2 regions of the Thalassospira sp. SM2505 genome follow, and region 1 is predicted to be linked to the other one. Evidence: predicted binding sites of a transcription regulator. Region 1 holds the regulator's gene; the other holds the start of a gene.
What was found. Region 1 encodes PhoB, which activates phosphate uptake and scavenging genes when phosphate is short. Its sites were predicted from a motif close to TNTCATAAAACTGTCA; they were not measured.

Region 2: the regulator PhoB is predicted to act here: its motif matches at 1,916-1,931, upstream of phnC (phosphonate ABC transporter ATP-binding protein).

What each region holds. Positions count from the first base shown of each region.
Region 1 is NZ_CM142731.1:956,531-959,995, reverse strand. It holds gene ACTU44_RS04285 (cation:proton antiporter domain-containing protein) at 1-1,047, shown strand, start outside; gene phoB (phosphate regulon transcriptional regulator PhoB) at 1,129-1,827, opposite strand; gene phoU (phosphate signaling complex protein PhoU) at 1,845-2,567, opposite strand; gene pstB (phosphate ABC transporter ATP-binding protein PstB) at 2,593-3,396, opposite strand; gene pstA (phosphate ABC transporter permease PstA) at 3,398-3,465, opposite strand, start outside.
Region 2 is NZ_CM142731.1:4,615,953-4,619,417, reverse strand. It holds gene ACTU44_RS21585 (META domain-containing protein) at 1-428, opposite strand, end outside; gene ACTU44_RS21580 (Ldh family oxidoreductase) at 708-1,703, shown strand; gene phnC (phosphonate ABC transporter ATP-binding protein) at 2,006-2,851, shown strand; gene phnD (phosphonate ABC transporter substrate-binding protein) at 2,920-3,465, shown strand, end outside.

The DNA.
Region 1 (3,465 bases):
ATCATCAAGACGGCCGTTCTGTTTGTCCTGTCCCTTGCCATTCGGTTTGAACGCGGATCCGCACTTCGTGTTGCCATGAGCCTGGCGGCTGGTGGCGAGTTTGCCTTTGTGATGTTCTCTCTTGCAGCGCAAAACGGTGCGATCCCGCGTGATTTGGCGGCCATATTGATCCCGGTGGTCGCGATTTCCATGGCGCTTACCCCGACTTTGATTAACCTCGGGCACCGGATTGAAGAAAAGCTTCATCCCAAGGAAGACGACCAGCTTGGTCCGATTTCGGATGAAACAGACGGAATTCATCAACATGTTCTGGTGATTGGCAGCGGCCGTGTTGGTCGCGTTCTGGCGCGCCTTCTTAAAACCCGGAACATTCCCTTTATCGTTCTTGATAGCGACGCCCAACAGGTCTCACGGGGTCGTGCCGAGGGACTACCTGTCTTCTTTGCCGATGGATCACGCCCGGAAACATTCAGGGCAGCCCACACCGACGAGGCCCGCATAGCCGTTGTTGCCATGGGTAATCCGCATGCGACTGAAAAGACCGTTGCGCTTTTGCGGCAACATTATCCGCATCTGAAAATCTTTGCCCGTGCCCAGGACATCACCCATATCGGCCCCCTGTCACGTAGCGGTGCGGATGCGGCCATCCCGGAAGTACTTGAAACCGGCCTTCGGCTTTCGGATCACGTCTTGTCGGCCTGTGATGTACCACAGGAAGATATCGACGCCGAAATCGCCAAGTTCCGCCGTGCCGACATGCTGTTGATGAACGAACTGGCCCCACGGACCCAGCGGAAAAAGGTTCCTGAGGCCCCCGCGGCAGCAGAACCGGCATCAGTTGCGGAAACCAGCCCCAAAGCAGATGCCAGGTCGGAAAACAAACCCGAAACGGCATCACAGCCCCCGGCAAAGAAAACGGGAACGCGCAGGGTTGCCGCCAAGAAGACCCCGACGCGTAAAACACCGGTAAAGTCCGCAACGGCCAAGAAAACAACCTCGACAAGTTCAGGTCGGGTACGCAAGACAAAGCCCGAAAACGATCATTAAAGGCAAAACCCCCGCTGCCATTGGCAACGGGGGTTTTGTTTTTTCTGAAACCGGATAGATGATCTTTGCTGAGATCAGAGATCAGGCTGCGGTTTCTGAATCCAGCGCATAACCGGCGGCACGAACCGTACGAATGATATCGCGGGTGCCTTTGACATCATTGAGCGCCTTGCGCAGACGACGGATATGAACGTCAACCGTGCGGGTTTCAACATAAATATTCGGTCCCCAAACAGCATTCAAAAGCTGCTCGCGGGAGAACACACGCCCCGGATGCTCAAGGAAATAGCGCAGAAGACGGAACTCGGTCGGGCCAAGATGGATGGCCTTGCCGTTGCGGCTGACACGGTGTGCTGCGAGATCCATTTCGATATCGGAATAGACCAACTGCCCTTGTGGTTGCGCCGGACCGGACCGACGCAGCAGCGCACGAATACGGGCAAGCAACTCGCCAATTGCGAACGGCTTGGTGACATAGTCGTCAGCACCGGTATCAAGACCACGGATACGATCGCCTTCTTCGCCACGTGCGGTCACCATGATGACCGGCAAATCGCGGCTTTCGGGCTTGCGACGGATCTGGCGGCAGACTTCAATCCCCGACATCACCGGCAACATCCAGTCCAGAAGGACAAGATCGACATGCGTTTCCGCAAGGATTTTCAACGCTTCGTCACCGTCACCGGCTTCGACTACCTGCATCCCCTCACGTTCGAGGTTGTAGCGCAACATGGTTACGATTGCAGCTTCGTCCTCGACGATAAGAACCGTTGGGTCCATCTTCCTATGCTCCAGTGTCACTCATTCGGTTCGACGACAGCAAAGTTCGCTGCATCATTTTTTGGCCGGTCAATTGCCGGCAGGTCTTCGCCTTTGATCCGGTAATAGATCGTCTCGGCGATATTGGTTGCATGATCGCCAATACGTTCGATGTTCTTGGCGATGAAAAGCATGTGGGTCGATGCCGTGATGTTGCGCGGATCTTCCATCATGTAGGTCAGCAATTCGCGGAACAGCGAATTGTACATATCGTCGACTTCCTGATCGCGGGCCCAGACACGCTCGGCCTTTTCGGCATCGCCTTCGATATAGGCGTCCAGAACGTCCTTGATGATTTCCTGCGCCAGCTTGCCCATGTTCGGGATCACCTGAACCGGACGGATCGGCGGAATCTGGTTAAGAACCTGCGCGCGTTTGGCGATGTTTTTCGCCAGATCACCGATACGCTCCAGATCGTTTGACAGCTTGAGTGCGGTCACGACCTGACGCAGGTCATCTGCCATCGGCTGGCGCAAGGCCAGAAGACGCACGGCGAAATCCTGAACTTCCTGTTCGAGAATATCGATACGGTGATCCGACAGAATGACTTTTTCAGCCAGTTCGGAATCCCGTTTGACAATCGAACGGATCGCAGAGATCAGCTGACTTTCTGCAAGCCCGCCCATCTGCGAGATGATGTTGTTCAGACGGGTCAGTTCCTCGTCGAACGAACTTACGATATGTGTTTTGTCGTCAGCCATTTATGCGTGCTCCTCGTGTCGCTGCTTAACCGAAGCGACCGGTAATGTAACCCTTGGTGCGTTCGTCTTTCGGGTTGGTGAATATCTGATCTGTTTCACCAACCTCGACCAGCTTGCCAAGGTGGAAGAATGCGGTCCGCTGCGATACACGTGCAGCCTGCTGCATGGAGTGTGTCACGATCACGATGGTGTAGTTCGAACGCAGCTCGTCAATCAGCTCTTCGACCTTTGCCGTAGCAATCGGATCAAGTGCCGAGCACGGCTCATCCATCAGGATGACTTCCGGGCTGACCGCAACCGCACGCGCGATGCAAAGGCGTTGCTGCTGACCACCGGAAAGGCCGGTTGCCGGTGACTGCAGACGATCCTTGACTTCCTTGAGCAGACCCGCACGTTCAAGCGAGGTCATGACGATTTCGTCAAGTTCGTCACGCGAATTGACCAGACCATGGATACGCGGTCCATAAGCCACGTTGTCATAGATCGATTTCGGGAACGGGTTCGGCTTCTGGAACACCATCCCGATACGTGCACGCAGCTGAACAACGTCGATGCGCTTGTCATAGATGTCACGACCATCAAGGGTCACTTCACCATTGATGGTGACACCATCAATGGTGTCATTCATGCGGTTCATGCACCGCAGGAAGGTTGACTTGCCACAGCCCGACGGACCGATCAGCGCGGTGACCTGGCGTTCAACGATATCAAGATTGACGTCAAACAGGGCCTGGTTATCGCTATAGAAAAGATTAAGGTCACGTGCCGTCATTTTCGGGCTTGAGACCGACGGCTCTGCCGTCATTGCGCTCTGGGATACAGCAGCCATTTTACCACTTCCGTTCAAATTTTTTGCGCAGATACACAGCCAATCCATTCATCAGGATCAGGAAGGCCA
Region 2 (3,465 bases), 990 kb from region 1:
ACAGCTTTTCCGCTGCCATCAAGCAGAACAAGATTGCCGTCTGAAAGGGTCCAGCTCGCTACCTGCCCGGTTGCAGCATTAAATGCGGTTTCGATTTCCATCGCACCATTGACGCACATCTTTCGGGTTGCCCCCAGCGGGGAGAAAGTCAGCTGATCCGCCGTTTGGGTGTATGTTCCGAAGTAATTGTTGCAGCCTGACGATCCACTTACCTTGCCGTCAGCCGCAAATAGCGCACTTGGCTGGATCGGGGCTGTCGGGGTCAGGGTCTTGTCCCCGTTTGTCAGCATGGTCAGTTGCCAGTTCTTGCCGGTTACATTCGACCAATCGGCTGTCATGTCGGTTTGTCCGGTTGTGTTGCAGGCCGACAGGAACAATGTCGCGGCCACAGCCATGGAAGAAAACACGATTGGTTTGATGTTGCGCATGTTCGGTATCCTGTGTTGATCGTTGTCCCGTGTCATTGCATGTCAATGAACTGTGCCCGTTACAGGAACGGCTGGAATGTAAATATTCACGTTATTCGGGAAGTCTGAAACACGTTTGCGGCAAGATTTTAGCACAAAGTCAGATATTTATAAGCCTCAGAAAATGGGCCGGGGCAAAGATCACCCGTTAAAACTTCTTTGCCTGAGGGCGGGGCTTGCGACTATTGTCAGGGTACCCGCCACTGGCTGCTCAAGCCGTAATCCAAGGTCCAGATCCCGATGAAGATATCACTCGCAGATGCCCACACCCTTGTTCGTACGACTTTGATGCGCTGCAATGTCGCTGAAAAAAATGCAGCATCGGTTGCCACTGCATTGGTCAATGCCGAGGCGTCCGGGCAGGGCGGGCATGGTTTCAGACGTGTTCCGGCCTATTCGGCACAAGCCCGTGCAGGCAAGGTCGACGGACAGGCGACACCGGTTATGGAGAAAACGGCACCCGGGGTGCTACGGATTGACGCCCAATACGGGTTTGCCTATCCCGCACTTGATCTGATGATGGATCATTTGCCGGACATGGTGCGCTCACAGGGAATAGCTATTGCCTCTATTCACAAGTCCCATCATGCGGGGGTGATGGGGCTGACGGTCGAACGGTTGGCAGAGCAGGGGCTGGCCGCAATGATGTTTGCCAATGCGCCGGCGGCAATGGCCGCCTGGGGCGGGCGTCGTCCGATGTTTGGCACAAACCCGATCGCCTTTGGTATCCCGGTCGGGGATGCAGGTGATCCGATCATCATTGATCTGGCATTGTCAAAGGTGGCGCGGGGCAAGATCATGGCGGCCAAACAAAAAGGTGTCGAGATTCCCGATGACTGGGCGCTCGACCCTGATGGCAACCCGACAACTGATCCGGTCAAGGCACTTGACGGTACGATGGTTCCGGCGGGCGGGGTCAAAGGGGCGGCCCTTGCCATGATGGTGGAACTGTTGGCCGCCGGTTTGACCGGGGCGCAGTTTGGTCACCAGTCTTCATCACTGTTTGATGACAAGGGCAAGCCACCAGCACTTGGGCAGATGATTATCGCAATAGACCCGATCGCAACCGGCGGTGTTGGGGTTATTGATCATCTTGCCGAGATTGCAAACGAGATCTCGGCCGAAGATGGCGTTCGTCTTCCGGGGCGTCGCGGCAAGTTGGCGCAGCTTTCAGCCCAGACCGAAGGTCTGGAAATCGAAGATGACGTGATTTCAGCGATCAATGACATAAAATAATACTGTTGGAATCAGACGATTAATTTGTGAATTTTACGGAGTTTATCACGGTGAAAATGAAAAATATTTTCGTCTAATCTTGTTTTGGATAATTTAATTTTTAAATTTTCACAATTTGTGACGGTATTTATTTTTAGATATGACGTGATAATTTGATTTAATATTTGATGTATAGACAAGTTTGATTGTTGTTGGCGGGAATTAGCCCTCGGAATCATCGAACTGTAACATCAGTGTCACTGTAGAGTCGCCGTTCATGCGTAGTTTCTTCATCCAGCGAAACACATGCAGGCGATTTCTTGATGCTGGTTGTAGACATCTCTGGACTGAACAAAAGCTTTACCCGTGACAAGCGCGCGCTAAGCGACGTCAGGTTGCAGGTACGCGAAGGCGAAATGGTGGCGCTGATTGGCGCATCGGGTTCAGGAAAATCGACACTCATCCGTCACATCGCCGGTTTGCTGCGCGGAGATCGCGATGGCGGCAAAATCGTCGTGTTTGGCGAAACCATTCAGGAAAACGGCAAGATTTCGCGCGGTGCGCGCAAGGTGCGTGCAGAAATCGGCGTTGTCTTTCAGCAATTCAACCTTGTTAGCCGACTGTCGGTTTTAACCAATGTGCTGATGGGGCTTTTGGGGCGGGTGCCGGCCTGGCGCGGGTCGCTTGGTCTGTTTACCAAATCCGAAAAAATGCGTGCCATGGCAGCTTTGCATCGTGTCGGCATTGATGCACATGCGACCAAAAAAGCCCGCAATCTTTCCGGTGGCCAGCAACAACGTGCAGCGATTGCACGCACAATCACACAAGGTGCGCGCCTGATCCTTGCTGACGAGCCGATTGCGTCACTTGATCCAGCCTCGTCGCGGAAGGTAATGAACACGCTTGATCGCGTTAATCGCGAAGACAATGTCACCGTGATCGTATCGCTTCATCAGGTCGACTACGCCAAGGATTATTGTAAACGCACCATCGCCATGCGCGATGGTGTTGTCGTTTTTGACGGACCTTCGACCCAGTTGACGCCGGAATTCCTGCGCGAACTTTACGGCGAATATTCTTCCGAGCTTTTTGCAGATGGTTCCGGGGACGAACAACGTCCAGCGGCTGAGCCGGTTGCGAAAAAGGATCTGGCTGTGGCGCAAAGCTAGCCGGGTCACCTTATGACTGCCTTGCCTCATCGAAACACGTCCAATTCATATCTGACAGGGGACTTCCTATGATCCGTAAGACAATTGCATCCGCAGCTCTGGCTGCAACCTTGCTTGCATCCGGTATTGCAGCGGCTGATGTTGAGTACAAGCCGCTCGAACAGGACCCGGAGAAACTGGTATTCGGTTTCATCTCGACTGAGTCGAGCTCCAACCTCAAAGCCCAGTGGCAGCCGATGATCGACGACATGGAAAAGGCACTCGGCAAGGAGATCGAGGCATTCTTTGCGCCGGATTATGCTGGCATCATCGAAGGCATGCGTTTTGGCAAGGTTCATGTTGGCTGGTTCGGTAACAAGTCGGCAATGGAAGCCGTTGATCGTGCGGGTGGCGAAGTTTTCGTTCAGACCTCGAAATCCGATGGCACCAATGGTTATTATTCCCACATCATCACCCAGGCAGATAACGACAAGCTCAATACGCTTGCCGATATGCTGAAATGTGATGGTTCGCTGAATTTCGGTATCGGTGATCCGAACTCGACTTCGGGCTTCCTGGTTCCGACTTATTACGTTTTTGCCCAGAACGGTGTCGATCCGAAAGATTGCTTCAAG